DNA from 2 places in the Thalassotalea montiporae genome. Region 2 is predicted to be linked to the other one. Evidence: predicted binding sites of a transcription regulator. Region 2 holds the regulator's gene; the other holds the start of a gene.

Region 1 (14,982 bases), 440 kb from region 2:
TTTACACCTGCTTCAGCTTGGCGTGCCAGTAGATGGTTAATTGACGCATCTATCTGCGCCAAAATCTCGGCATGATCGACTTTGTGCTGAGCTGGGTTGGCGGGATTCGCCCCTTGGTTTATCCAATCCAGTGCTGCACCAACGGTCTCAAAAACGCTTACTTCTTCATCAGGTTGCAACTCAAAACTATCACCCGGCAATGGGTTGCCGCTTATTTGTACTTCGAGCCCATTGAAGGCAACCGTTTGCCCTGCCGCGTAGGTATTAGTATTAAATACCGTGTTCCCTAAGCTATCGGTAACGGTTAAATCAGTTGCGGAAGTAAAGTTAAAGGTATAATCCGGCGGGTTAGCCGTCGTGTTGTAAGCACCTCGGTTGGCAACCACCGCAGATTGCAAAGCGATACCAGAGGTATTAGCCAGATAATTGGCAGAAAAGTCTCCCTGCGGGTTATCAACATTTAAAAATGCTTTATCCCCCGGTTGGTTTAAGGTGACATCAACATTACTGCCAATCGAAAGCTCTCTAACGCCATTATCACCGTTATAAATCACCGAGTTATCAGGTTGACGAATAAAAGGCTGTTGGTTTGATTGAAAGCCAGCGAAGATAAAACCACCGGTATCATCTTTGTTATTAGCGATGTCCAACAACTGCTCAAAAGAGTTGTTGGTTACCTGAGCTATGGATGCCAAGTCGTTATCACTAAGCACGCCGTTATTTGCCTGTATAAATCGCTGTTTGAGGTTCTGTAAAACGTCAATCGCTGAAGAAAATGATGTTTCTTGTAGACTATTTCTATTCTCGGCAATCGTAATATTTCTTTCGAACTGTTCGATGCTAGCTAACTCGCCTTTTAAGCCCGTTAAGGTGCCAAAATTTACCGCATCATCTTTTGCGCTTAAAACACGCTTACCTGAAGACAAGTATTGTGTTTGCTCATTAACATTTGACTGTTGCTGACTAATTTGTTGACTGTTTTGAAAATAAAACTGTGCAGTTGAAACTCTCATTGTTTATTCCTTAGCCTTTAACCTACTGCCGATAGCAAGGTGTCAAAAATAGTGTTAGCGACTGAAACCACCCGTGATGACGCTTGATACGCCTGCTGGAAGCGCAATAAATTGGCAGCCTCTTCATCCAAATTCACACCAGAAGTTTCCTGATTGCGATTAAACGCTTGAGTGAAGAGTGCTTGCGATGTTTCTGCTCCAAGCTCTGCGGCTTTTGCTTGGCTACCAACCTGTGCAGTGGTAATGCCAATACTTTGACTAAAGCTTTCTCGGCCGCCGTTGATAATGCCCTGCTCTCTGGTATCGGCGATAAATTTCGCGTTTTCTCCATTACCTGTGCCAAAGGCGTCACTAATGGTAAATTGCTCTGGGCCATTAGGTGCCTGACCAGACGGTCTTCCTGAGATTTCAATGGTAAATGCCGCGGTTGCTGGAGCTGCCGGCAGTTGTATCTGCTGTGATGGCGGCGTGTACGCAGCCGGTGCTGATGTTGTATTTGTTGTCAGATTGGTAATGGTGTAGTTAAAAGTGCCCGAACCCGCTGGACTTTCTAATACATTAACTCGCAAAGGGGCGGCTGCACGAGCAGCAACAGGATCTGCCACTGCAACTATCTCAACTTCACCTGCGCTGACATTATTGCTTGATGCAGTAACACTAACTGCTGAACTGGCAGCAATCGCTTTACCGTCGGTTAGCTCAACTTGCATTAAAGCTGCGCTATTTTCGGTCGGGCGAATAGTGAACCTGTCTCCTGCCGCTGGTGTACCGGAGTTTTCAACAAAGTTAAAACCAAAACTTGTAGTATAAGTACCAGAACCAGGCGCACCGAGGTTAGTGGTGGTGCCGTCAGCAAGATTCGTTAGTTGATAGTTAGCACCATCAAAAGAGAGATCAAACTCGTTTGTCGGCAACTGAGTTACATCGGTAATTTCAATGCCTGCTTGTAGGCCCGGTGTTGAGTTACCCGAGTAGGGTAGAATCCGTGATGTTTGGTTTGTTGTGTCGTTAATGTCACGGAAAAAGTTAGCGCCTTGCCCTTGGTTTAAGTCTAAACCTTGACGTTGAGCACCATTGAGCGTTTCTGATAATACCAGTGCAACGCGGTTTATTTGACTGCGCGCCTGCGCTAAATCTTCATCTCTAAATTTTATTTTTGCGCCTAACGAACCACCTAAGGAGTCTTGCTTAAGCGGAATTGTGGTATTTTTACTAGCAATTGCCACTTGTGTTTGCAAAGGATCTGGATCACCCGGCACAACTTGCAAGCTCAAAGGCGTTGTTCCAGCAACAAGTGTATTGCCGCTACCAATCATTACCGTCATCACGCCATTGGCATCTGTTACGGTATTTACACTGGTAAATTCAGCTAATTGATTAATTAATCTGTCGCGCTCATCCAGCAAGTCATTTGGTTGCCCTGGCTGGCCTTGTGAGTTGGTATGAAGTATTTGCTCATTAATATTGGCAAGTTCAGTTGATATCTCTGAAATCTGCTTAGCAATCTCTTCAATTTCACCATTGGTTGCCGTTTCAATACGATCAAAGCTGTCATTCAAATTATTAAAATTTGTCGTCAAGGTTTTGGCTTGATTAAGCGCGATACTGCGCAATGCAGGATCTGACGGATTGTCAGCGATAGAATTAATTGACTGATAGAACTGTTCAATAGAGCCAGTAATGGCCCCGCCTGCCGAGCCTAAAATACCATTAAGCTGCGTTAAACTCGCATTACTGGCATTGGCAGCCCCTAAATTGGATTGATTAATGACTTGCTCACGGTAAGCAAATTGGTCGTACAACCTTGAAATATCAGCGACATAAGTACCCGTACCAATAAAGTTGCCACCCGATTGAAGCGCTTGCGTTGGCGACTGCTCAGCACGTTGTCGGCTGTAGCCATCGGTATTAACATTGGCAATGTTATGGCCGGTTGTAGCTAACTGTTGTTGCGCCGACAATAAGCCGCTAACACCAGTTTGATACAAGTTGACAGTCATGCTTTACGCTCCTCGATTACCGAGGACAAAGCACTCGATAACAGTTTATTGGTTCAGAAAATTACTCACCGACTTTAACGTTCCTAAAATTTTGTTTGCGTAGTTAGGATCCGTCGCATATCCGGCTTTCTGTAGTCCTTGCAGGAAGTGTTCCACATTGTCAGGTTTTGCTAATGCGTCTTGATAACGCGTACCTGAAGAGAGGAAATTAACGTAGTCGTTAACGCTCTCGCTAATACTGTTATAGACGCGGAATGGCTCGTTTTTCTTAACCAAACTGCCCTGTTCAAATTCCAGCGTATCTTTCTGTGCTTTCTCGCCAGTCCAGCGGCTGTCCGCCTTGATATTAAAGAGGTTGTTAGAACTTGTGCCGTCACTGTTTTTGATAATTTTTTGGCCCCAACCAGTTTCTAACGCGGCTTGCGCTATCACTACTTGGAATGGCACTCCAAGCTGGCGTTCAACTTGTTTTGCGGGTTCGGTTAAGGCGGTGACAAAATCTTGAGGTTGGTTAAATTCTGGAGAAGATTTTTCTGATGTTTTGACGACGCTACTCGCTTTTGCTAATGGAACTTGAGTGCCAGCTTGACGATTATTTGACACCTTATCGGCGCTTTTCTCAGCACCAGATAAAAATTGCTCAGCTAAGCGAGCGACGTCGCGCTCAACCTTTTGGCTCGCGGGTGCTTGGTGATCAGTGCGAATTACTGAACGCGGCGTAAAAGAACCATCGCCACCGCCTAATTGGCGCTCAATCAGTTCTGCTAAGCCAAGCGTGCCCTTGTTCGACATATCAAGCGCCATTTGCTGATCTTGCATGTCACGATAAAATTTAGTTGATTGCGAGTTAAACGGGCTATCAGCTTCAAGTACTTCCTGTGCGCTACGCATACTCTTTAGCAGCATTTGCATGAAAATAGATTCAAATTGCTGGGCAGCTTCTTTTAACGCTGCCTTTTTTGACGCTTGATCGGTTTGATTAGCTTGCTGACGTATATTGTTCAGGCCATTTAGATCAAAAAAGTTTCTTGCTTCTGCTAGTTTGTTATCCACAAAAATACCTTTTTCCTTTACCTAACATTTACACCAAGAGTTAAAACTCAACACTAATGCCGCCAACGAGTAACTAAGCTAATACCTGCAACTTACGCCAGAGCTCGCAATACGTGTGTAGGCTAGATAATAATTAGCTCACCACGCAATGCGCCAGCTTGATCAAGGGCTTCTAAAATCGCCATCACATCACCTGGACCCGCGCCTATTTCGTTAATAGCGCGCACTAAGGTGTCTAAAGTCACACCTGGGTCGAAAACGAACATACGAGAATCATCTTGATTAACATCGATAATGCTATTTTCTGTCACCGCAGTTTCACCTTCTGCAAAAGCATCCGGTTGAGTAACTTCCTGCTGCTCGTTAATCGTTACCGTAATGCCACCATGAGTAATTGCCGCAGCGAGTAATTTAACTTCAGAGCCAATAACTATGGTGCCTGTACGTGAATTCACGATAATTTTTGCAGCCGGTGAGTCGGGTTCAAATTCAAGATTTTCTATCATCGATAAAAAACTAACGCGATCTGATGCGTCACGCGGCGCTGTAACTTTGACGGACGTTGCATCTATTGCACGAGCCGTGCCAGCGATAAAGTCATTGATGGTATCTGCCATGCGTTTAGCTGTCGTAAAATCTGAACTTCTCAGATTAAACGTAATATGATCGCCCGACATAAATGCTGACTTGATTTCACGCTCAACCGTTGCCCCATTTGAGATACGACCAACAGTAGGAGTGTTAATGACAACACTTGAACCATCTAAACCCTCAGCGCCTAAACCACTTACTACTAAGCTACCTTGCGCAACGGCATAGGCGTTGCCGTCAATACCTACCAAAATTGTTTGTAATAATGTACCGCCACGTAGGCTGGCAGAGCTGCCAATTGACGACACCGTAATGTCAACCTTCTGACCTGGCTTAGCAAATGCTGGCAGGTCAGCGTGCACAGCAACCGCCGCAACATTCTTAATCTGAGGTTTCAAATTTGCGGGCATAGAAATCCCAAAATTACTGAGCATGGTTTTAAAGCTTTGCTCAGTAAACGGCGTTTGTTCACCAGTGCCAGGTAAACCAACCACCAAACCATAACCGACTAGTTGATTCGAACGAACCCCTTGAATATCAGCCAAGTCTTTGATGCGCTGGCTATGCGCGCTAAAAGTAGATAGAAGCGAAACGCTTGCTAATACGACACTGCAAATTTTGATGAATTTATTCATATTAACATCTCCAAGCTTACGAATTGTTCCGTAAGCTTATAGTGGCCACCAAGAACTGTTGAAAAATCGAGTTAACCAGCCTTGCTCTTGCACATCGGCAAAAGTTCCTGTGCCAGCGTATTGGATACGCGCATTCGCGACTTTGTTTGACATAATGGTGTTGTCATAAGTGATATCTTGCGGACGAATAATGCCCGTTAAACGAATATATTCGTCACCATTGTTTAGGGTCATCCATTTTTCACCGCGGATCATTAAGTTGCCGTTTGGCAGCACACGCAATACATGAACTGAAATATAACCGTTTAAGCTGTTACCTTGATCTGCTCTTGAATCACCGCTGTAATCAGTTTCTTGATTAAAGCCAAATTGAATCGAATCGCCTTTGAATGTCGCGTTGCGACCGCCTAAACCAACGATTGGGTCAAGCGTTGCTTCATTTTCTTTGGTAATTTCTGTGGTCGCACTTTTTTGTGCTTGCGTGCTCTCATTTAAAATCACCGAAATAATGTCGCCAACGCGGTGGGCTTTCGAATCCGAATAAATATTGTTAACGTAATTAACTTTGAATAACGACCCCGTTGGCACCACTTCTTCTTCCTCTGTCTCAGGTAAAATTGGCGCAAATTCAGGGTCGTCAGGCAGCACTTTTGATTGTTGAACGCTAGCGCAGCCAGTTAGCAGCGCCATAATAATCACGATAGTTAGTTGTTTCATCAGGTTAACCTCAACTATTAAAGTTGCTGGTTCAAGTAACTCAGCATTTGATCGACCGCTGAAATTACTTTTGAATTCATTTCGTAAACCCGTTGGCTCTCAATCAGGTTAACCAACTCTTCCGTGGTATTTACATTTGACGTTTCAAGCGCTCCTTGCACTATCATGCCGTAACCTTCCAAACCTGGCACACCTTGCGCTGGCGCACCACTAACAGCTGTTTCAGTAAATAAGTTCTGACCAATCGGCTCTAAACCAGTTGGGTTGATAAAGTTGACGGTGTTAATTTGACCAACAACGGCGTTGTCAGCCTGTCCTTGAATTCGTACCGAAACTTCACCGTCTTGCGAGACATTAATCTCAAGCGCATCATCTGGAATTGTAATTTGTGGCTGTAATGGATAGCCGGCACCAGGGGTAACAATGTTGCCTTCTTCGTCCATCGTAAATTGACCATTACGGGTATATGACGAAGTACCATCTGGTAGTAAAACTTCGAAGAAGCCGTCACCTTGAATCATTAAATCCAATGAATTGTCTGTGGTAATCATATCCCCTTGGGTATGAATTTTTTGCGTTGCAACCACTTTGGCACCGGCACCTAACATTAAACCCGATGGTAATTCAGTGTCTTGAGCACTACGACCACCCGGCTGATTAATTGTTTGATACAGCAGGTCTTCGAATACTGCGCGACTTTTCTTAAAGCCAACAGTACTCGCGTTCGCTAAGTTATTGGAGATAACAGCAATATCTTTTGTTTGCGCATCTAAGCCAGTTTTACTAATCCACAATGCTGGGTTCATACTTCACCTCGAAAAAATAAATTAGAAAGCACGCAATAACGAAGAACTTGCTGAATCAATTTCTTCTGCTGTTTTCATTAGTTTCAGTTGCATTTCAAATTGACGCTGCAACGCAATCATGTCGGTCATTTCATTAACAGGGTTAACGTTACTGGCTTCAAGCGCACCGCTTGCTAGTTGCACGGTTACATCCGCTGGCTCATTATTGCCGTCTTTACGACGAAACAAGCCGTCATTACCCTTTTCAATGTCTCGTACATCTGGGTTAACCATCTTGATACGGCCAACTTCTTCTTGTGCGTTAGCTGGCGCACCTTCTGGCTGAACGGAAATTGTTCCATCACCGGAAATATGAATATTGTTAACCGGAAGCGGTAAAAAAATCGGTCCGGCGTCACCAATCAATAAATCACCATTGCTGGTTTCTAGGCCGCCCGTTTCAGTTAACTTTAAATGACCAGCTCGGGTATAAGCTTCGCCACCATCTGGCGTTTGTACTGCTAACCAACCATCACCTTGAATGGCAACGTCAAGATCACGTCCAGTGGTTTGAATTGAACCGCCGCCAAAATTTTGGCTGGCACGTTCAGTCATGGAAAACACCCGAGTTGGCAACCCTTCACCAAAAGCCTGCATGGTTCTAGCTTGCGCTAAATCGGCTTTAAAGCCAGTAGTCTTGGCGTTTGCGAGGTTGTTCGCTGTAACCGCTAAAGCGTGCATATTTTGCTTTGCACCGCTCATTGCGACATAGAGCATTTTATCCATTGTGGACTCCGATCAACGTTGCATATCTGTTAGTTCAATATTCTTAAACTAGTAAAAGCAAATAAAGTGCCAGAAATACCAACTTACCGATAAAAAGAAAATCAGAAGAGAATTTGAAGTGTAAAGCGACAGTACAAAGAAGAAGGCGTGAATTATAAAGTAGGCGTAAAAAATAGAAATCAAAACAAAGCCCCAATAAAACTTGGGGCTTGATAAACAAAGCTAGATAATTGTTTAATAAATCTGCTAGTAGACTATCGAATCTGCAAAATTGTTTGGTTTAGCTGGTTATCAACTTCTAGTGAACGAGAGTTCGCTTGGAAGTTACGCTGAGCGGAAATCAAATCGATAAGCTCGGCGGTTAAGTTTACGTTCGACTGCTCAAGTGCCGATGAGTTAATCGTACCAAATGTACCTGAGCCGGCTTCACCTGCTAATGCCTCACCCGAAGTTAAACTTTCTTTCCAAGAGGTTCCACCGACTTGTGTCAATCCTTGGTTATTGGCAAAGCTAACTAGAGCAACTCGCGCAAGCGGCTCTGAAGTACCATTTGAGTAGGTGGCACGAATTAAACCATCGTCGTCAATATCAAGACCTGTTAATCGGCCAACCGCTAAACCATCTTGTTCTAGTGATGTAACTTCAAAGCCCGCAGCAAATTGCGTAGGCTCGTTAGGGTTACCGCCTGTTGTATCTAAATTAAAGTCAATGGTAATTGTCTGTGTCGGATCTGCACCATTAGTTAAAATACCTGCACCCAATGTGTTAGTGATTAATGTATCGGGAAACTGACCTTTAAATTCGCCGCCGGCAGAAAAATACAAGCGTGCTGCACCAGCTGGTATACCCGCACCGGTTGGAGTCGTAGGTGGCGTAGAATTATCTTCACCCACACCAGTTGGCGAAGGGTCGTTAATGGCAACTTGGTTACCATCAACAGCAGTATAGACATCCCACTCATTAGCCGCTGATTTTTTAAAGTAATAGGTCATAACATGGCTATCACCTAAACTGTCAAATACGGTTACCGACGTGGAGTGGTTATACGTCAGAGGATCGGTAATATCAAATGCCGCCGCAATAACCGGATCGCCTGCTGGCAAGTTCATGCGAATATCGACCTCGCGACTCTGCATTGGAGAACCCGAAGCTGTCGGAATTTGTATCGGTGAAGCGGTACTTAGCGCAACAGAAGATGAAGAGCCATCACTGTTAACGGGGAAGCCTAATAGGTGACCACCCTGCGAATTAACAATAAAGTTATCTGAATTTAACTTGAATTCACCAGCACGCGTATAAGAGCGCTCTAAACTACTCAATTCAGGCACTGTCGCGAAGAAACCGTTACCTGTAATCGCCAAATCCAGCGCGTTGTTGGTAAAACGTATACTACCTTGGGAAAATTGCTGTGCCACTTCTGAGGTAAGTACACCATCACCGGCTTTTGTATTACCTGCTGCCAATAGCGATGTTGCAAATACATCGACAAACTCAGCGCGAGACTCTTTAAAACCTGTGGTGTTAACATTGGCGATGTTATTTGACGTTACATCTAAATCTTTTTGGGCAGCGTTTAAGCCACTTAGTGCTACATTGAAAGTCATAGTTTCACCTCTTGGAAATCTTTTATTGAATTAACTTACTAAGCTGATTTCGCTTAGCCTTGAGTTACTTCAACAACATCAGATAAATTCATCGTTGAACCGCCGTTTAGGTTCAACACAATATTACCGCCAGCACCTGCTAGCGTTACGCTGTCTACTTTTCGGTAAGTCATGGCTTGCAGCTCTGACGCTTGGCCGTCAACTAAGCCTGCAACGCGGAAACGATATGCCCCTTCAGGCGCTAACTCGCCATTTGATGTCATACCATCCCATGTAAAATTCGACTCACCTGCTGGCACATTGCCAACGGGAACTGTTTGGATAATTTCACCCGCCGTATTTTCAACATAAATATTGACGTTACTCGCAGGGCTATCAGTAACAATCTTACCTTTTGGCTGCTCACCTGTTGCCATACCAAAAGTATTGTCTTCAACCAAAACGCTTCGACCGACCAAAGAAGAAGCTTGTAATGCTTGGCTTGACGACATTGAATTTGCAAATTGTGCAAATGAGTCATTAAGTCTTGCCACACCGTCTGTCGTTGAAAACGCCGTCATCTGCGAAATCATCTCGTTGTTCTCTACAGGCTTGGTTGGGTCCTGATGAGCAAGCTCTTGAGTCATCAAGGCAAAGAAATCTTCTTGGGTTAACATGCCGTTGTTATCATCGGCTTCTGGTACCCCAGTCTCTCGTTGCCAGCGAAGGCCGTCTAAACTGCTGCTGCCACTAACTGAATCCATACTCTATCTCACTCTAACTGCTGGTCGAGCCTATTAGCTCTGACCTAATCTCAGGGTTCTGTTCACCATATTCTTAGCTGATTCCGCTAATTGAATATTGGTTTGATATGAACGTGACGCAGAAATCATATTGGTCATTTCTTCCATCACATTCACATTCGGTTTGTAGATATAGCCGTCTTTATCCGCCATTGGATGGTCGGGTGAATACTCAACGTTAAGCGGCTTATCGCTTTCTACAATACCAAGTACTTGAACGCCAACGGAGCCATCTTGTCCTGCGGCAGCTTTTTGCATCTCAGCGGCAAAAACCGGATGACGCGCTCGATAGGTTTGATCGACACTGCTACTGACGCTGTCAGCGTTAGCAATATTACTGGCAGTGGTGTTCAACCTGACCGATTGCGCCGCCATGCCTGAGCCACTGATATCAAATACATTAAATAAGCTCATAATTATTGCCCTCCAGATAGCGCTTTTTTCAGCCCTTTAACTTTAGAATCTAAAAATTGCACACTGGCTTGATACTGTAATGTGTTTTCTAGATACAAGTTTCGTTCCACTTGTACATTTACAGTATTACCGTCACCTGTATCTGGTTGATCTGGAACGCGAAATCCTTCACCAGCAGTCATTTCAGTACGGATATCAAAGTGCTTTTCGTGAGTGCGAGCCATGCCCGCTTGTTGATTTTTTGCCGCACCGGCAAGTGCGTCTTGGAAGTTCATGCCCTTGGCCTTGTAGCCAGGGGTATCGGCATTAGCAATGTTACTTGCAATTATTTCAGCGCGCTTGGCACGCAACATCATCCCTTGCGGGTGAATTCCGAACGCTTTGTCAAAACTAATAGCCATAATGCTACCTCCAAATCATTTGAAAGTAGCAATACAATTACTATGCCAACATTAGCGTCAAATTTATGATTGCTTTTGGTAAACGATGCCAGGGTTACACCTAAGCATATCAAATTGTTGATTTAATCCAGAAAGTGATTCAGAGGCTCCAAGGAATAAGTAGCCATCTTTATTGAGCACTCCGTGAATTTGAGAAAGGATTTGCGCTTTAATTTCCGGTGAGAAATAAATAAGTACATTACGACAGAAAACGATATCGAATCTGCCAATAAGGCTATAACTATTCAGCAAATTTAGCGGGCGGAAGCTCACCAGCTTTCGAACCGCTTCTTTGACCCTAAGCATGCCGTTATCACCAGGTTCAAAAAACTGACGCTTACGCTCTGCCGAAAGCCCTCGCGCAAGCGCTAGGCCGTCATAATGGGCATATTTACAATGCTCAAGCATAGTATTTGAAATGTCTGTGCCAACAATTTGAACCCCACCAGGAAAAGAGCCAGGCTTAGATTGCATGTATTCAAGTACCGTCATGGCAATCGAATATGGCTCTTGACCAGACGAGCTGGCCGCAGACCAAATCTTTAATGGCATACGTTGGTTCGCAAAATCAGGTAAAATTTTGCTTTTTAACAGTTCAAAAGGATAATCATCACGAAACCACAAAGTTTCATTGGTTGTCATCGCATCAATAACCGCTGCACGCAGTTGACGCTCCATGGGGCTAAGTGTGCGTTGCACAAGCTCAGCCAATGAAGCAACCTCAAATTTTGCCATCAGCGGCGCTAAGCGGCTTTTTACTAAATACTGCTTATTATCACCCAATACGATTCCGCATTGTTGCTCAAGAAAGGTTCTAAAGTCGTGATAACTTTTGTCATCTAATTGTCTAGCTGGCACTGCAATGTCCTAAAAGCAAACTAAGAAAAGAGGATTAATCTTCAATTTTTAACCACTTTTTCACTGCAGTTGCTAATTCGTCAGGGTGAAACTTCGGAATAAAGTCTTCCGCTCCAACTTTTTCAACCATGGCATTGTTAAACACACCGCTTAGTGAGGTATGCAAAATAACCGGCATCGAACGCATTTTTTCATTGCTTTTGATTTCTGCGGTCAAGGTATAACCGTCCATTTCTGGCATTTCAATATCAGAAATTAATAAGGCAACTTTTTCTTCGATAGTATTACCGCACTGCTCTGCAATTTCATTGAGTTGATTAAGGGCATCTTGACCATTTTTAGCCAATACCATTTTAAGTCCTAGCGGCTCAAGCGCTCTCTTGACTTGGTTTCTCGCAACGGTCGAGTCGTCAGCAATCATGATCACACGCTCACCCAAGCTAGCACCAACAGAGGCATCAGCAACCTCTTCACTCAAGTCGGTAGACACTGGGTTGATTTCGTTAAGGATCTTCTCAACATCTAAAATTGACACCATTTCTTTGTCAATTTCAGTAACGGCCGTTAGGTAACTAGATTTACCAGCACCTTCTGGCGGCGGCATAATGTCTTGCCAGCTCAGTGTAGTAATACGCTCAACCCCAGCAACTAGGAAGCCCTGAACACTGCGATTGTATTCAGCGATAATAATAAAACAGTTTTCCGTTAACGGTATTTCAGGACCACCAGTGGCCTTACTTAAGTCGATCACAGAAATAGTTTGCCCACGAATGTGCGCAACACCTTTGATAAAAGGATCTTGGTTTGGAAGCGATGTTAACTGAGGGCACTGCAGCACTTCACGTACTTTAAATACGTTAATGCCAAAACGCTGTGGTCCAATTAATTTAAAAAGCAATAGCTCGAGTCGGTTTTGGCCAACTAACTGAGTACGTTGGTTTACCGAGTCTAAAATGCCCGCCATAGTTACCCCTTAATCTCATGTGCAACAGAAAAGGCACAATTCTTGTTTACTATTAATTTAACATTAGTCTAAGCGCCTGTTTTTTGACAGCGCCGTTAAATACTTGAGTTAAAACTAAGCCATTTGATATTAAGCATAGTCGAGTATTTAACGTCAATAACACGATGACACGTAAACATGAGCAAATCGAAGATTCTTTTCACTTTTTTAACGCTGTGCTATCAGCTTCAATCGCAAGCAATTGCCACCAGTTTTGATCGAGACTTTATTGAAGGCCTCGCTAAACGTTCAGTTGAGGATAGCTTCACACATGTTAGTAATCGTAAAGTCTCCGTTACTGCCGCCAAGCTCGACCCTAGAATAGTGATCAAACCTTGTGACCAGAATTTGCAGGCCAATATACCTGATATTCATAACAGTAGAAACGTAAATGTTAAAATAACTTGCGAGGGATCAAGCCCCTGGAATCTATATGTTCCTGTGAAAGTGACGATAGATGCCCCGGTAGTAGTTGCTAAATATGCAATCGACCGCGGCAGCATGCTAACCCCTGATAATATCCAAATTGCTTACATTGATGAAAAACGCTTGCGCGGTGAGGCCATAGGCGACGTAAACAGTCTCTATGGCGCAAAAGCCAAACGCAACATTGTGAAGGGTAAGGCAATATCGCCTAATCACGTTTGTTCGGTATGCAAAGGGGATAATGTGACACTCATCGCTCGCAGTAGTACCTTTAGTATAAAAACATCGGGAACATCAGTTTCCAATGGCCACGTTGGCGATAAAGTGCGAGTTAAAAATAATCGCTCTGGTAAACTCGTTACCGGCCGAGTAAGTGGCGTTAATAAAGTGACCATTAATTTGTAAATAATGATAAAGAAATTCAGTAATTGGCCGATAATATTATAGAATGAGTAATACACAACATGCAGGTGTAAGAAATGGCTATTAATATCAACAACTTGAATAATAACAATCAAGTTAATCGTACTGTGCAGCAGCAACAGAACGACGTAAAGAACCAAGTCGACCAAAAAGCGGTTAACACATCTCAGGCGACAAGAGTTAGCCAAGATTCAGTGTCACTAACACCGCAAGCAAGACAGTTGAACGATATCCAAAAGAAAAACGGTGATGCGCCACCAGTGAATCAAAGAAAAGTTGATCAACTAAAAGAAGCAATTCAATCAGGTGCTTACAAGGTAGATGCGGAAAAGTTAGCGCAAAGCATCGCCAAATTTGAATTTGATTTACTATAGAGAATAACAATGAGCTCAAGCGTCTCACAGCAATTACTTAATAAACAACTAGAACAACTGACTGCTCTAGAGCAGTTGTTAATTGACGAAAAAGAATTGCTCACGCAACGAGACCCTGAGGCTTTAAATACGCTTACCGAACAAAAAAAGGTATTGCTTGAAGCGATTGAAGGGTTAGACGCTAATATCAGCAAAAATCCACAGTTTTTGGCGGACAAAGCGCAAAACCTGCTCGATGATTCGCTTAAAGAAATTCAAGCTACCCTGCTCCGTTGTCAAGAGCTCAATATCATCAATGGCCAAGTGATTACTCATTCACAACTTGCCGTTGAGCGCATGAAGACGACCCTATTAGAGCGTCACAATCGCTCTTCAATGACGTACGATAATAAAGGTAAGAAACACGCTGGGCTAAGCAGTCTTGATATGAAAGCCTAGATATCAAAGCCAAGTAAAGAAGCTTGGATATAAAAGCTTAAGCACAATCGCTTAACCTGAAGTCTACCTATTCCCAATTAGATAGCCTGTAATCATATTTTAGGTGACGTTAGCTAGACAAATCCTCAAGTCAAAGCCGGTGAAACAAAAACACTACCTATAAAAAACGCCAACATTAAGTTGGCGTTTTTTTATGTTATTAAGCTTTGCTAATCAATAAACTTAGTGATTAGCGCAGTCAAAACGGCAAGTTATTTTTGCTCAGTCATACTGCTAGCATCATCTGCTGCTTGGTTATTATTTACAGTAGCCTTTTTGCTATCAAAGTCAGCGTCATGATCTTCGTCACCAACTACATGCTCTAATTTAAGCTTTTTCACTGAGCGAACCGTTGTTATTGGGCCTGAACATGCGTACAAAACAAATACTGCCATTAACAGTTCAGCAGGGCTAGAGGCGACAACCACAAAGACCAAGACAATCAGTAAGACCACAATAAAGCTGACCTTTCCTTTCCAATCGACTTCTTTAAAGCTGTTATACCTAAAGTTGCTCACCATTAATAAACCAGTAACTATGGTCAATAAACCCATAATAAAGCCATAGTCTTGGCCGTTTAGTTGATATTCCGTACCGACCC
Region 2 (14,982 bases):
GAATTCCACTGTTTGGTCATTGTACAAGGTAAACACTTGTGCATATGAGGTGACTAGGTAGTCTCGAAACACTGGCACAAACGCCTTTCGCTCTTGTTCTGTTGTTTTCTTAATGTTTTTACCAATCACCTTGTATGCCGCATAGCGATAATCAACGTATGGCAATAGCTCTTCGCGAACAACGGCTTTTAGCAAGTTTGGGTTTTCGCGAATCGCTTGTTGCTCGTCTTTGACGCGTTTAAATGTAATTTCAGCTACTTGCTGAATCATTGCATAAGGGTCTTGCTTACTGATTTGTGCATGAGCACTGGTCGTAAGCAATAGTGCTGAACACAGCACTGCATTGCTTATTAATTGGATAAATTTTCTCATCTAATCGTCGCTCCCCTGACTAAATAAAAATTGACCGATCAACTCTTCTAATACTAGGGCTGGCTTGGTATCTTCGATAAAATCACCTGGTACTAAAGTGTCGACTGACTCATCAACAAACCCTGGATCTAACCCTAAGTACTGCTCGCCAAGCAATCCTGCAGTTAAAATAGATACGGAGGTTGCTTCTGAAAAGCCTTGGTATTCTGCGAAAATTTCTAAGGTAACAATTGGCGTAAAGTCTTCGTTATCTAACGCAATATTGCTTACTCGACCAATAACTACGCCACCAATTTTGATTGGAGAGCGCACTTTCAAGCCACCTATATTGTCAAACTTTGCATATAGCTCGTATGTTTGCCCATTGCCTGAAATACCAGAGTCGGCAACTTTTAGTGCAAGCGCTAATATCGCGGCTAAGCCGAGCGCAACAAATAAGCCAACCAATAATTCTAATTTTTTAGACGTCATGTCTTTCACCTAACCTATCAATAATTCTTTGCAATAATTCTTTGCAACAGTTCTCTGCAAAAAAATAAATCGAATGCATTTATACCCAAACATTAGCACCCGAACATTAGTGCCCGAAAATTAGCGCGCGAACATTAGCGCCGTTAATATAAAATCTAAACCTAACACTAGCAGTGATGATTGCACTACGGTAGCGGTAGTAGCGCGGCTGATGCCCTCTGATGTCGGCTCACAAGCATAGCCTTTGTATACGGCAATCCAAGTGACAACAAAAGCAAACACTAAGCTTTTGATAATGCCGTTGAGCACGTCTTTTTCAAAATCAACCTGTGCCTGCATAACTGACCAGAAAGTGCCGCCATCAACGCCAAGCCAATCAACACCGACCAAGTGCGCACCCAAGATACCGACCATCGAAAATATGCCGGCAAGCAGTGGTAGGCTGATAAAGCCCGCCCAAAAACGCGGCGCGATAACACGGCGTAGTGGGTCTACCGCCATCATTTCCATGCTGGATAACTGCTCGGTCGCTTTCATTAAACCAATTTCAGCGGTTAACGCCGAACCTGCGCGACCAGCAAACAACAAGGCCGCAACCACAGGGCCTAATTCACGTAATAGAGATAGCGCAACCATCGGCCCCAAGCTCGCTTCGGCGCCGTAGCCGACTAAGATGGTGTAGCCTTGTAGCGCCAGTACCATGCCGATAAAGGTGCCTGAGACCACAATAATGATCAGTGACAACACACCGACTGCATACAGTTGATTAACCAGCAATGGAAAGCCTTTGCGTGGGTTAGGCATTTGTACAATTGCAGAAAACAGCATCATCACGGCTTTACCTAAACCCGCAATTATCGCTAGGGTCTTGCGTCCTAATTGGGAAATCGCCTGCATAACTTAACTTTGGCCTCGCAAAATGTCAGAAGAGATAGGTGGCGCATTAAAGTGGAATGGCACCGGACCATCGGCCTCACCTTGCACAAACTGTTTCACTAGAGGTGAAGATTGCTGATGAATTTGCTCAGGTGTGCCATGACCAATAATTTTTTGTTCGGCAATAATGTAAATGTAATCAGCTATGCTCATCACCTCTGGCACATCGTGTGAAACCACGATCGAGGTTAACCCTAGTGCGTCATTTAGTGCTTTGATCAACCGCACAATAACGCCCATAGAAATAGGGTCTTGGCCCGCAAATGGCTCGTCATACATAATAAGTTCAGGATCAAGTGCAATTGCGCGTGCTAGCGCGGCACGTCTTGCCATACCACCAGACAATTCACTCGGTTTCAATTGGCGCGCACCACGTAAACCAACGGCTTGCAACTTCATCAAGACCATTTTCTCGATGATATGTTCTGGCAATTTAGTGTGTTCGCGAATTGGAAAAGCGATGTTGTCAAACACTGACATCTCACTAAATAAAGCGCCACTTTGAAATAACATGCTCATGCGCTTGCGCACATCATACAATGCGTTACGACCGAGCGTCGGAATATTGTGATTGTCGAACAGAATTTGCCCACTTTCTGGCTTAAGTTGGCCCCCAATCAAGCGCAACAGGGTGGTTTTACCGATACCACTTGGTCCCATTATTGCGGTTACTTTTCCTTTTGGGATAGACAAACTGATGTTGTCGTAAATCGTCCTTTCTTCACGTTTAAAGGTAACGTTTTTAATTTCAACCAAAGTCTCTGGCATTAACGCTTTTTACACCAATTTAACAGGAATATAAGTGGCGAATGTTACCTTAGCGGCTAACATTGTTCATCTGAATTTGACAAATTTTTACAGAATAAATGTGTATAAGTGTTTCTATTTAGAACTTTGTAAAGTTTGCGTTCTCAAAGCATGTTAGCTACCCAATGCTGCGGCCTGTTCGTAAAAAAGTGATAACTGAACAAAAAAGCAGCAGGTTGTGTGTGAATTTGACGGTAAATTCATTTTCTTCTTTTTTTTTATCTGCTTAACAGCGACAATTTAACGTGAGAGTCAGGAGTAGTAAATGTTATTGCAAGTATTGATATTAGTTGTCGCGCTCGTTGTCCTTGTATGGAGTGCTGATAAATTTGTATATGGTGCCTCGTCGGTTGCCCGAAATTTTGGTGTTTCACCTATGATTATCGGCTTGACGATTGTTGCTATGGGCTCGTCTGCGCCCGAAATGATGGTGGCAGCAACAGCATCGCTCGATGACAAAGCAAATACTGCAATCGGTAATGCAATTGGCTCCAATATCACTAATATCGCTTTGGTATTAGGCTTAACAGCGCTACTTAAACCACTGCAAGTCTCCTCTTCAACAGTTAAACGCGAGTTGCCGATTGCCTTGGGCATTACATTTATTGCGTTTCTAATGCTGATCAACCTTGAGTTAAGCATAGTTGAGGGCAGCATTCTAATGGTCGGCTTTTTTGTCTACATCGCAACGTTATTAGTGATCACCTTACGCCGCGCTAAAACTAATCCTGTTGACGACCCTATGATTGTCGAGGCCGAAGCAGAAGTGCCAGAAGCAACGAGTAATAGCAAAGCATTTCTGTGGTTGGCTGTTGGCATGGTGTTGCTGCCGTTAAGTGCAAGTTACTTGGTTGACTCAGCCGCCTTTATTGCCAAATCCTTTGGGGTTAGTGACCTCGTTATCGGTTTAACTATTATTGCTATTGGTACCAGCTTGCCAGAACTGGCAGCAAGTATGATGAGTCTGATAAAGAAAGAAGATGACTTAGCACTTGGTAACATCATTGGCTCCAATATTTTTAATATTCTTGCAGTGTTATCACTGCCAGGAATAATTGCGCCTGGCGCTATAGATGCCGAAGTTGCAAGCCGCGATGCGCCATATATGCTGGCGATTACCTTGTTGCTGTTTGCGCTGTGTTTTAGTCGCGAAAAAGGTGCGTTCCGTATCACGCGACTAAAAGGCGCGACCTTGTTTTTAGCGTTTATTCTCTACCAAGTTATTTTGTTTAGCCAAGTGGCATAAGCGGCTTAATCAGCAACATTGTCGATAAATATTTAAATGCTTACATCAATTAAGAGTTTGCTTTACTAATGAATTCTGAAAATTTTATAACCTTGGGTAATAAGGTACTTGAGACTGAATTAGCTGCAGTTGAAGGTTTGAAGCAGTACTTAGACAAAGGTTTTGCGAGTGCATGCCAAACCATGTTTGATTGCCAAGGTAAAGTGGTAGTGGTTGGCATGGGAAAGTCGGGTCATATCGGTGGTAAAATTGCGGCAACACTAGCAAGTACTGGTACGCCAGCGTTTTTCGTGCACCCAGGTGAGGCTAGCCATGGCGATTTAGGAATGATTACCGAAAATGATGTGGTGCTCGCTATTTCAAATTCTGGTGAAACCGGTGAATTACTGGCAATTATCCCTGTGATTAAGAGAATCGGCACGCCGCTTATTGCGATGACAGGCAACCCTGAGTCAACGTTAGCTCAATTGGCTGAACATCACGTTTGTGTGAAGGTTGAACAAGAAGCCTGCCCGCTTGGCTTGGCACCAACCTCTAGTACTACCGCCACACTTGTGATGGGCGATGCCATTGCAGTGGCCTTACTCAATGCGCGTGGTTTTACAGCGGATGATTTTGCTTTGTCACACCCAGGCGGCAGTCTAGGAAAAAGATTACTACTGCGCCTGAGTGATATTATGCACACCGGTGAGCGCTTGCCTGTTGTACCAACTAGCGCCTTAATCAAAGAAGCTTTAGTCGAAATGAGCGAAAAAGGCTTAGGTATGACTGCTGTTTGTGATGAACAAGGAAAGCTCGCTGGTATTTTTACCGATGGTGACTTACGCCGCATTTTAGATGGTAAAATTGATATTCATCACGACGGAATTGTGTCAGTGATGACGAAAACGCCAACCACTGCACTGGCTGACTTATTAGCGGCTGAAGCGTTGAATGTGATGGAAGAGAAAAAAATAAACGGATTGATTGTGGTTGATGAGCAAAACCAACCTGTAGGTGCCCTAAATTTACAAGACTTGTTAAAATCAGGCGTACTCTAATGACACTAGAAAACACGATGGACACAGCACAAGACCTCGTATCGACACTTTACGGCCCCGTCGCCAAGAAAGTTATTGCCATTGCCAGCAACATTCAGCTATTGGTATGTGACGTTGATGGCGTATTTTCTGATGGGCGTATTTACCTAGGTAACCAAGGTGAAGAGCTCAAAGCGTTTCATACCAAAGATGGTTATGGCATCAAGGCGTTGATTGCCTCGGGTGTAACGGTCGCCATTATTACTGGCCGAAATTCGCGAATAGTTAACGATCGCATGAAAGCGCTAAACGTTGAACATATCATTCAGGGCAAAGAAGACAAGTTACCCGAAATGAAAGCGCTAATGAGCGAACTGTCGATTACGGCTGAGCAAGTGGCGTATATCGGTGATGACATGGCCGACTTACCTTGCATTGAGTATGCTGCCTTGGGAGTTGCGGTTAATGATGCACACCCAGCTGTCATTAACAAAGCAGATTATCGCACTTTTACGCTAGGTGGCTTTGGCGCTGTGCGCGAACTTTGTGATCTTATTATGCATAGCCAAGACACATTGGTAGACGCTAAAGGCGCGAGTGTATGAATCGACTTTATGGCCTAGCGCTAATCGCTTTCTTGTTTAGCCTTATGGCCTATGGCGTTGTGCAATGGCGTCAAGCACAGCAGCAAGACGCTGACATTGTTGAAGCAGAGCTTGTCCCTGACTTTATTGCTGAGGCGCTTAATAGTGATATTTACAGTGAGAGCGGCCAATTATCGCATCATGTTATTGCCGAGCGCATGGAACACTATGCTGAGTTGGCATTTACTCACTTTGAGCAGCCTAAATATACTGTATATCCAAAAAATGATTCGGCACCATGGCAACTCGAAGCACTTGAAGGCACGCTTTATAACAATAATCGCGTGGTATTAAAAAACCGTGTGACATTAATGGCGACAGAGCCAGACAGTTTGATTAAGGAAATTCACTGTAAATATTTAGAACTGGATTTGAATACCAATATTATTAGCTCTGATCAAACCATATTGATTCAGGGAAAAGACTTTACTATGTATGGTTCTGGGCTGATTATAGACTTAAACACTAAACAAATGACATTGACCGAGCATGTACAAACTATTTATAAAAAAGCTGCTAGCTAGCCTAGCGGTCGCGAGTGTGATCAGCACTCCGACACTTGCTGCAAAAATTGACCTTGAGCAAGAAATTCATATCTCGGCGGGGCGTCAAGCAGGTGACTTAAAGAACAAAATTGCCAGCTACTTAGATGATGTAGTGATTTCACAAGGTTCATTGAAAATTAAAGCTGACCTCGTGCAAGTTTTTAGTCAAAAAGATCAAGACGTGCAAACCTATGTTGCTAAAGGGCAACCAGCAACATTTGAACAACTGCTTGAAGATGGCAGTAAGATTCGTTTGCAAGCCAATGAAATTAAATATGAACCATTAACGTTCACTATCACCATCTCGGGCAATGCATTGTTGACGCAAGCTGGTAGTGAAGTTAGCGGTGAGAAAATCGTATACAACACGCTAACTGAACAATTGGAAGCAGAGGGTGGCAGTAACCAGTCGGTAACCACCATTTTAAAACCTAAAGCAAAAAGTGATAAATAGCCGATGACACAAGAAGTAACACTTACCGCGTCTGGCTTAGCAAAAGCTTATAAAGGTCGACAGGTTGTTAAAAATGTCAGCTTGTCGGTCAGTACTGGACAAATTGTGGGTTTACTTGGCCCTAATGGTGCGGGTAAAACCACGTCGTTTTATATGATTGTTGGCTTAGTGCCGAACGATAGCGGTGAAATCACTTTAGGGGCAGATGATTTAACTTTGTTGCCTATGCATGAGCGCGCGCGTCGCGGTATTGGCTATTTGCCGCAAGAAGCGTCTATTTTTCGCAAACTGACGGTTTATCAAAACATCATGGCGATCTTGCAAACACGCAAAGACTTAACGGAAGTTGAGCGTGAAGAAAAACTCGAATTGCTTATTGAAGAATTCAATATCGGCCATATAAGAGATAATACGGGCATGAGTTTATCGGGTGGTGAACGTCGTCGTGTTGAGATTGCCAGAGCGTTAGCAGCCGACCCATTGTTTATTTTGCTAGATGAACCTTTTGCCGGTGTTGACCCAATTTCAGTTGGCGATATTAAAAAGATTATTTTGCATTTAAAGCAACGTGGCATTGGCGTTTTGATCACTGACCACAATGTTCGCGAAACACTTGATGTGTGTGAGCATGCATATATCGTTAGTCACGGAGAATTAATCGCTGAAGGTGATTCAGAACAAATTTTGGCGAATCAGCAAGTAAGAGATGTATACCTAGGTGAGCAATTCACGCTATAGTTAAATCATTAGCGTTTTACTTGAATAAAAGAACACAACAAAAGGAAACCGTTAGACTTAAATGCGTCCATCATTGCAGTTAAAAATTGGTCAGCAACTTACGATGACGCCGCAACTTCAGCAGGCTATCAAGTTACTACAATTATCAACATTAGACCTTCAACAAGAGATTCAAGAAGCGCTGGAAAGCAATCCACTGCTTGAAGTGGATGAGTCGGCGAGTGCCTCATCGGAAAGTAGTGACAGCGAGTCTATTGACGATGCTTATTCTGCTACGGCAACGACTGAGCAGGTGACAACAGATGGTTCTGAAGATGCTATGCCTACCGCTGATGAAGTCAGCACTACCGAGGCGATGGAAAAAAATGACATTCCAGAAGAGTTGAGTATTGATACCACTTGGGATGAGTCATTTAGTGCAGGTGTAAGTAGCTCAGGCATTGGCACTGCAGGCAGTGATGACTACGTTTATCAAGGTGAAACCACCGATTCTATTCAAGACCACTTGCGCTGGCAAATGGAGCTAACACCCTTTAGTGAAACCGATGAAGCCATTGCTATGGCAATTATCGATGCCGTTGACGATGCTGGTTACCTAACTGTTTCTGCCGAAGATATTTTGGAAAGTCTAGGTCTTGAAGAAGTTGAACTTGATGAAGTTGAAGCGGTATTAAAGCGTATTAATATGTTCGATCCTATTGGGGTGGCAGCGCGCTCTATTCCTGAATGTTTATTGATTCAATTGAATCAGTTTGATAACGACACACCGTATTTAGCAGAAAGTAAGCTGATCATTAGCGAGCACATTGATTTATTGGGTAATCGTGACTATCGTCAAATAATGCGAAAAACCAAGCTCAAGGAAGACCAGCTGCGCGAGGCACTGCGCCTGATCCAATCATTAAACCCAAGACCTGGTGATGCGGTAGTGCAAGGTGATGATCAGTACGTTATCCCAGATGTTTCTGTGGAAAAGAAAAATGGTCGCTGGGTGGTTGAGCTTAATCCAAGTACAGCACCAAGATTATCAATTAATCAGCAATACGCAGCGATGACCAAAAGTATGAAGTCATCGGACGATAATCAGTTTATCCGTTCAAACCTGCAAGAAGCCAAATGGTTCATTAAAAGTTTAGAAAGCCGCAACGAAACGCTGCTGAAAGTGTCAAACTGTATTGTTCAGCGTCAGCAAGGCTTTTTTGAATACGGGCCAGAAGCGATGCGCCCGATGGTGTTAAACGACATCGCAGAAGCGGTTGATATGCATGAGTCAACCATATCGCGTGTAACCACGCAAAAGTTCATGCACACGCCTAGAGGTATTTTCGAATTAAAGTACTTCTTTTCTAGTCATGTTAGTACGGAAAATGGGGGGGAATGTTCATCTACTGCTATCAGAGCATTAATTAAAAAGCTTGTCTCAGCAGAAACTCCATCGAAACCATTAAGTGATAGCAAAATGGCGGAACTATTAGCAGAGCAAGGGATTAATGTTGCGCGACGGACAATAGCTAAGTACCGAGAGTCCTTATCTATTCCACCGTCAAATCAAAGAAAAAGTCTACTTTAAGTATTCAAGCAATGAGGAATAAAGCTTATGCAAATTAATTTATCAGGCCACCACGTAGAAGTGACAGATTCATTACGCGATTTCGTTAACACTAAGTTTGCAAAGCTGGAGCGACATTTCGATCACATCAACAATGTATACGTCGTTCTTACCGTAGAAAAATTAAACCAAAAAGCCGAGGCGACAGTTCACCTCAACGGCACAGAGGTTCACGCCTCAGCACAAAATCAAGACATGTACGCATCAATTGACTCGCTCATTGATAAACTTGACCGCCAAATCCTTAAATACAAAGGTAAAATTACTCAGCATTAAACTATGAAGCTGCAAGATATACTAACCGAGGACTGCACATCCTGTGCAGTCCCACTGTCAAGCAAAAAGAAAATCCTCGAGCAAATTTGCAGTATTGCAACTAGTCACATTCCTGAACACTCAACATTTGAATTGCTGCAAAGTTTGCTGGCTCGTGAAAAAATGGGCAGCACAGGCATTGGCAATGGTATTGCAATACCACACGGTCGCCTTACTGGCACGAATCAAGTTGTGGCAGTACTGATGACCACTGAACAGCCAGTGGCGTTTGATGCGATTGATAACCGCGCTGTTGATATCTTCGTGGCGTTATTTGTGCCTGAAGACTGTTGTAAAGATCACTTATCCACACTGCAAAGTATTGCTAAGCTGCTGAGCAACAAACAAATCAATAAAAAAATTCGTAAATGTACTAGTAATCATGAGCTTTACGAGTTGATTAACCAAGCGGAATAACGGTAAGCACACTATGAAACTTATTATCGTCAGTGGTCGTTCAGGCTCTGGCAAATCAGTTGCGCTCAGAGTTTTAGAAGATTTAGGATACTACTGCGTTGATAATATTCCAGTAAACTTGCTACCCGCGCTTACCCATACAGTAATTAACGAATACGAAAACGTTGGTGTATCGCTCGATGTACGTAATTTGCCTGCTGAGCCCAAAGACGTTCATGAGATTCTTGATTATCTGCCTGCTGCCGTAGAGCTGACCATTCTGTATCTTGATGCGAACGATAACGACCTGATCCGGCGTTTTAGTGAAACACGCCGCTTGCATCCACTGATCAGACAAAATATTGCACTTGATCAAGCGCTAGAATTAGAGAAAAAACTGCTTGAGCCTGTTTCAACTCGCGCTGATTTATATATGAATACTAGCCAGCTCTCGCCACACCAGTTAGCCGATCTCGTACGTGAACGTATACTCGGTAAGAAAACAGGGGCTATGGTGCTAGTGTTTGAATCCTTTGGCTTTAAACACGGTATTCCTGCAGATGCTGATTACGTGTTTGATGCACGATTTCTACCTAACCCATTCTGGGACAAAGAGTTAAAATCGCAAACTGGCTTAGATCAACCCGTCCGTGACTTTCTCGCCAGCCAGCCGATTGTCACTAAGTTTGTTTGGCAAATTAATAGTTTTTTAATGACTTGGTTGCCGCACCTAGAGCGAAATAACCGTAGTTATGTGACAATAGCGATTGGTTGTACTGGTGGTAAACATCGTTCAGTCTATATTGCTGAATTACTTGCTGGTAACTTTCGCAAAGAACGTGAAGATGTGCAATCGCGTCATCGCGATATCGACATCAAGAGCACCTAAATTTAGCCTAGTTTTACATTGGGAAGTCACATGGCAAGCGTTTCCAAAGATATTGAAATCATTAATAAACTGGGATTACACGCCCGTGCTGCCACTAAGCTTGCACAATTAAGCCAACAATTTAGTGCACAAATTACTTTAGCGTTAGATGGCAATAGCGCTGATGCGAGCAGCATCATGGCAATCATGTTGCTTGCGGGGGGCCAAGGTAAAGTTGTTAAGGTAACTGCCGATGGTGATGATGCTGAACAAGCCCTAGCAAGTGTTTGCCAACTCATCAACCAGCGCTTCGACGAAGCAGAATAAAGTTGAAAAATCTTAGGCTTAGCCAAATTAAAAGCTGAAAAACACAAGCAACTCATATACACTTGCTGGCAGTGCAGTAACTAATGCTACATGGTTTAAACTGTTGCCAAGTTGTCATCAAGCGTTAAGCTATTAACCGCATACTTATCGTTACTCGCGACATCGATATCGTCAATGTCTCTCAGTAAGTTAGCCAGTAAATCAGTCGGCGCAGGGTGAGTTATGCCGGAAATATCAGAACAAGAATTTAATCAACAACGACTACAAGAGGTAAATGAAGCGCTTGGTAGTGGTATGTTTGTTTATGTTCGCAAACTACTGCAAAAATTGCCTGCCTATGATCTCGCGCTGATACTCGAATCTTCCACCGTTAAAAGCCGACCTGTGTTGTGGCAACTTATCGATCCTGATCACCAAGGTGAAGTACTTGAAGAGCTCAATGAAGAGGTGCGCAAGGGCATCTTGAAGAGCATGCGACCAGAAAAGGTTGCAGAAGTCGCTGAAGGGATGGATGTTGACGACTTAGCCGAAGTACTGCGTACCCTACCTGATAGTGTCTACCAAGAAGTCATACAAAGTATGGACACACAAGACAGGGCTAGGGTCGAGGCGGCGTTATCGTTCGAAGAAGATACTGCTGGTGGTATCATGAATACCGATACCATCACTATTCGCCCAGATGTATCGGTTGATGTGGTGTTGCGCTATTTACGCCTAAAAGGTGAATTGCCAGAAGCCACTGATAGTTTTTATGTGGTTGATCGTCACGATCGCTTTATTGGCGCGGTGTCGTTATCAGCCATTGTTACTTCAAAGCCTGAAACTGTCGTCTCTAACCTTATTGACGCAGATATTGAAGCGGTAGCCCCTGATATGCCTGAAAATGATGTTGCGGCATTATTTGAGCGTTACGACTGGCTCTCTGCGCCTGTTGTTGACGAAGATGGGCGTTTGCTCGGTCGTATTACGATTGATGATGTAATTGATATTATTCGTGAAGAAGCTGAGCATTCAATGATGAGTATGGCGGGTCTTGATGACGAAGCCGATACTTTTGCGCCCGTCATCAAAAGTACGCGCCAGCGTTCCGTGTGGCTTGGTGTTAACTTGATCACTGCATTGCTCGCAGTTGCCGTAACTAGCATGTTTGAAGGCATATTTAGCCAGCTAGCGATTCTTGCGGTATTGAACTCGCTGGTACCCAGTATGGGCGGCGTTGCGGGTAACCAAACATTAACCTTGGTTATTCGTGGTCTTGCGCTGGGTCATGTCGGTGATAGTAATGCCCGTTCCTTATTGTACAAAGAGCTAGCCGTTGGCTTTTTAAACGGCCTAATTTGGGCGTTTTTAATTGCGACTGTGGTGGCGGTGTGGAAGCAAGATTTAACGCTTGGCGGCATTATTGCTTTTGCCATGCTCATGAACTTGACCGCAGCGGGGATCGCTGGGGTGATGATTCCGCTGATGTTAAAACGAATGAATATTGACCCAGCACTGGCGGGCAGTGTCATTTTGACGACAATTACCGATGTGGTGGGTATTTTTGCTTTCCTCGGTACTGCAACATTATTACTGACTTAAGTTGCGTAAGGTTGCCTGCCTAGCCCAGGTAGAAGTAGAAAAGGGCGAATAGAAAAGGCCAAATAGAAATCTAACAGACAATAAAAAGCGCGCTAGTTTTTACCTAAAGGCATAAACTAGCGCGCTTTTTGTGTTTTAACGGTAAGCTTTTGGGGGGAGTAGTCTTAACTGAAGCTTAGTTTCCGGCGATTTGCATCTCTTCAATTAATAACGAACCCGTGCGAATGCTACCGCGCATATCGGTGTCTTTGCCAATCGAAACAATGCCCTTAAACATATCTTGTAGTTTACCAGCGATGGTGATTTCTGACACAGGGTAAGCAATTTTGCCATTCTCAACCCAAAAGCCTGCGGCACCGCGCGAGTAGTCACCAGTGACTACATTTACTCCTTGCCCCATTAGTTCGGTGACTAACAGGCCAGTGCCAAGCTGTTTCAGCATAGCGTCAAAGTCACCACCGTTAGCGGTAACGAGCCAGTTGTGAATGCCACCAGCGTGACCCGTCGTTTGTAAGCCAAGCTTACGCGCTGAATAGCTCGTTAAAAGATAGGTTTCTAATTGTCCTTGGCTAATGATTTCGCGATCAATAGTTTCAACGCCTTCTGCATCAAAACTACTACTCGCTAATGCTTTGGTTAGGAGAGGGCGTTCACTGATCGTTAGGTGCTCTGGGAAAATTGGTTGGCCTAACGCATCTAACAAGAAAGATGATTTACGATACAAATTACCACCGCTGATGGCAGCAATAAAATGACCAAAAATGGTATTGGCAATATCAGCACGAAACATGACGGGCACTTTTTGAGTGCTAATTTTCTCGGCATGTAGCCTTGAGATAACTTCGCTCGCTGCTTGTTGGCCAACAAGCTCTGGTGCATCTAATTGCGCAAAGTCACGATTAACCGTATAAGCGTAGTCGCGCTGCATATCGTCGCCATCTGACGCGATACTGACACAACTTAGGCTGTGGCGTGTACTTGGATAACCGACTAATTGACCGTGGCTGTTACCATAGACTTTAAAGCCTTCAAAGCTAGCTAGTGTTGCGCCGTCAGAGTTAGTAATACGTGCATCACTTGCTAGTGCTGCGTCTTCACATTGCTTGGCAATGTCGATGGCTTCTTCGGTGGTGAGCGCTTTCGGGTGGTATAAATCTAGCTCAACGGGTGTCATTGCTAGGCGATCTTTATCTGCTAGACCTGAACAGTCATCCACTGAAGTGTACTTGGCTATATCGACAGCCGCCTTAACGGCATTATTTAACGCTTCTTCTGATAAATCAGCTGTTGAAGCACTACCTTTGCGTCCATCTTTGTATACCGTAATACCAAGGGCACCGTCATTGGTAAATTCGACATTTTCGACTTCGCCCATGCGGGTGTTAACACTTAACCCCTGTTGACGGCTTAAGGCAACTTCTGCGTTGTCTGCACCCAGTTTTTGGGCGAGTGCTAACGCGTTCTCTACGCGACCTTTAACATGATCAATTTGGGTGTTAATGCTATCGACTTCTTTCATTACTTGCTTCCGATGAGGTACTGGCGAGTTGTTGCGCCTAAGTTAAGCGTTGCCCGAAGAGTGTTTGTTGTACATTTGCTGTATAATAGCGGGAAACTGACTTTGATTTGTGATCATTATGCACCACTTAGACCACGATATCGACGAATTCGATGAAGATTATGTAAGTAAAACCGATGTCAAACGCTACATGCATAAATTGCAGGATTTAGCCTTGACCATTATTCGTCTGCCTAAAGCGAAGCGCAATAAATTGCCACTAAACGAAGAGTTGCAAGATGCGATGATTTTGGCTGATAAAATCCTTAATAAACCGGATGCGTTAAAACGTCATAGCCGCTTTGTTGCGAAATTGCTGACAGAGGTGGATGTTGATGTGCTTAAAGCGGAAATGGACGTATTAGCGAATAAGCATCAACAGCAAAGTAAGCAACACGAGAAGTTTGAACTGCTGCGCGATGAATTACTGGCTGGCGGTAATCAAGAGGTTGAAGACTTATTGGCGCAGTGCGCGGGTATGGAACGTCAAAAGTTAAGGCAACTAGTTCGCCAAGCGTCTAAAGAGCAGGCCAACAATAAGCCTGGTAAGAGTCATCGCGATTTGTTGGCTTATATCAAAGCCCATTATCAAGGCTAGCTGTTACTCTTTCTTCTAATAAATGCAAGATACAAAAAAGCGCTGCCTTTTTACAAAAGCAGCGCTTTTTTAATATCAGTAAAAGCTAGATGTTACTGATTTACTGGGTTAGCGAATCATTAAGTACATGGCACGGTTACCACGTTCAACTTTCAGTGCTAATACACCCGTGTTGTCTTTCAGGTAGTTTCTTAGCTCAGCAATAGTAGCAATATCTTTGCGGTTAACCCCTGTAATGACATCACCAGCTTGTAGGCCGACAGCCTCAGCCGCACTGCCATCTTCAACGTCAGTAATCTCAATGCCTTTGCCATCAGCGGCATTGTCTAACTCGGCGCCATCAAGCATGCGGTGAATACTCGCCGCCTCCACATTGGCTGATTCAGCTTGTTTTAGCTTCACAGTAAAGCGCTTTTCTTTGCCATCACGAATGACAGTTAATTTCACTTTTTTACCTGCGCCAATTGAGCCAATTTTACCGCGTAGCTCAGCAAAGGT

What was found. Region 2 encodes sigma-54, which starts transcription at its own class of promoters, with help from an activator protein. Its sites were predicted from a motif close to GTTGGCACGNNNNTNGNNT; they were not measured.
Region 1: the regulator sigma-54 is predicted to act here: its motif matches at 12,672-12,690, upstream of flgA (flagellar basal body P-ring formation chaperone FlgA).

The regions. Positions count from the first base shown of each region.
Region 1 is NZ_JBQRUO010000001.1:918,193-933,174, reverse strand. Features, by position in the region: gene flgL (flagellar hook-associated protein FlgL) at 1-1,013, opposite strand, end outside; gene flgK (flagellar hook-associated protein FlgK) at 1,031-3,013, opposite strand; gene flgJ (flagellar assembly peptidoglycan hydrolase FlgJ) at 3,059-4,066, opposite strand; gene ACSLUR_RS04005 (flagellar basal body P-ring protein FlgI) at 4,189-5,292, opposite strand; gene flgH (flagellar basal body L-ring protein FlgH) at 5,329-6,009, opposite strand; gene flgG (flagellar basal-body rod protein FlgG) at 6,027-6,815, opposite strand; gene flgF (flagellar basal-body rod protein FlgF) at 6,837-7,580, opposite strand; gene flgE (flagellar hook protein FlgE) at 7,835-9,184, opposite strand; gene ACSLUR_RS03980 (flagellar hook assembly protein FlgD) at 9,238-9,927, opposite strand; gene flgC (flagellar basal body rod protein FlgC) at 9,961-10,380, opposite strand; gene flgB (flagellar basal body rod protein FlgB) at 10,383-10,781, opposite strand; gene ACSLUR_RS03965 (CheR family methyltransferase) at 10,845-11,678, opposite strand; gene ACSLUR_RS03960 (chemotaxis protein) at 11,713-12,642, opposite strand; gene flgA (flagellar basal body P-ring formation chaperone FlgA) at 12,820-13,512, shown strand; gene flgM (flagellar biosynthesis anti-sigma factor FlgM) at 13,587-13,904, shown strand; gene ACSLUR_RS03945 (flagellar protein FlgN) at 13,914-14,342, shown strand; gene pssA (CDP-diacylglycerol--serine O-phosphatidyltransferase) at 14,594-14,982, opposite strand, start outside.
Region 2 is NZ_JBQRUO010000001.1:477,500-492,481, forward strand. Features, by position in the region: gene ACSLUR_RS01955 (MlaC/ttg2D family ABC transporter substrate-binding protein) at 1-372, opposite strand, end outside; gene mlaD (outer membrane lipid asymmetry maintenance protein MlaD) at 373-843, opposite strand; gene mlaE (lipid asymmetry maintenance ABC transporter permease subunit MlaE) at 964-1,740, opposite strand; gene mlaF (phospholipid ABC transporter ATP-binding protein MlaF) at 1,744-2,547, opposite strand; gene ACSLUR_RS01975 (calcium/sodium antiporter) at 2,852-3,832, shown strand; gene ACSLUR_RS01980 (KpsF/GutQ family sugar-phosphate isomerase) at 3,901-4,872, shown strand; gene kdsC (3-deoxy-manno-octulosonate-8-phosphatase KdsC) at 4,872-5,456, shown strand; gene lptC (LPS export ABC transporter periplasmic protein LptC) at 5,453-6,019, shown strand; gene lptA (lipopolysaccharide transport periplasmic protein LptA) at 6,036-6,494, shown strand; gene lptB (LPS export ABC transporter ATP-binding protein) at 6,498-7,232, shown strand; gene ACSLUR_RS02005 (RNA polymerase factor sigma-54) at 7,294-8,802, shown strand; gene hpf (ribosome hibernation promoting factor) at 8,830-9,117, shown strand; gene ptsN (PTS IIA-like nitrogen regulatory protein PtsN) at 9,121-9,573, shown strand; gene rapZ (RNase adapter RapZ) at 9,587-10,441, shown strand; gene ACSLUR_RS02025 (HPr family phosphocarrier protein) at 10,472-10,747, shown strand; gene mgtE (magnesium transporter) at 10,970-12,328, shown strand; gene pmbA (metalloprotease PmbA) at 12,504-13,847, opposite strand; gene yjgA (ribosome biogenesis factor YjgA) at 13,966-14,484, shown strand; gene ACSLUR_RS02045 (Do family serine endopeptidase) at 14,593-14,982, opposite strand, start outside.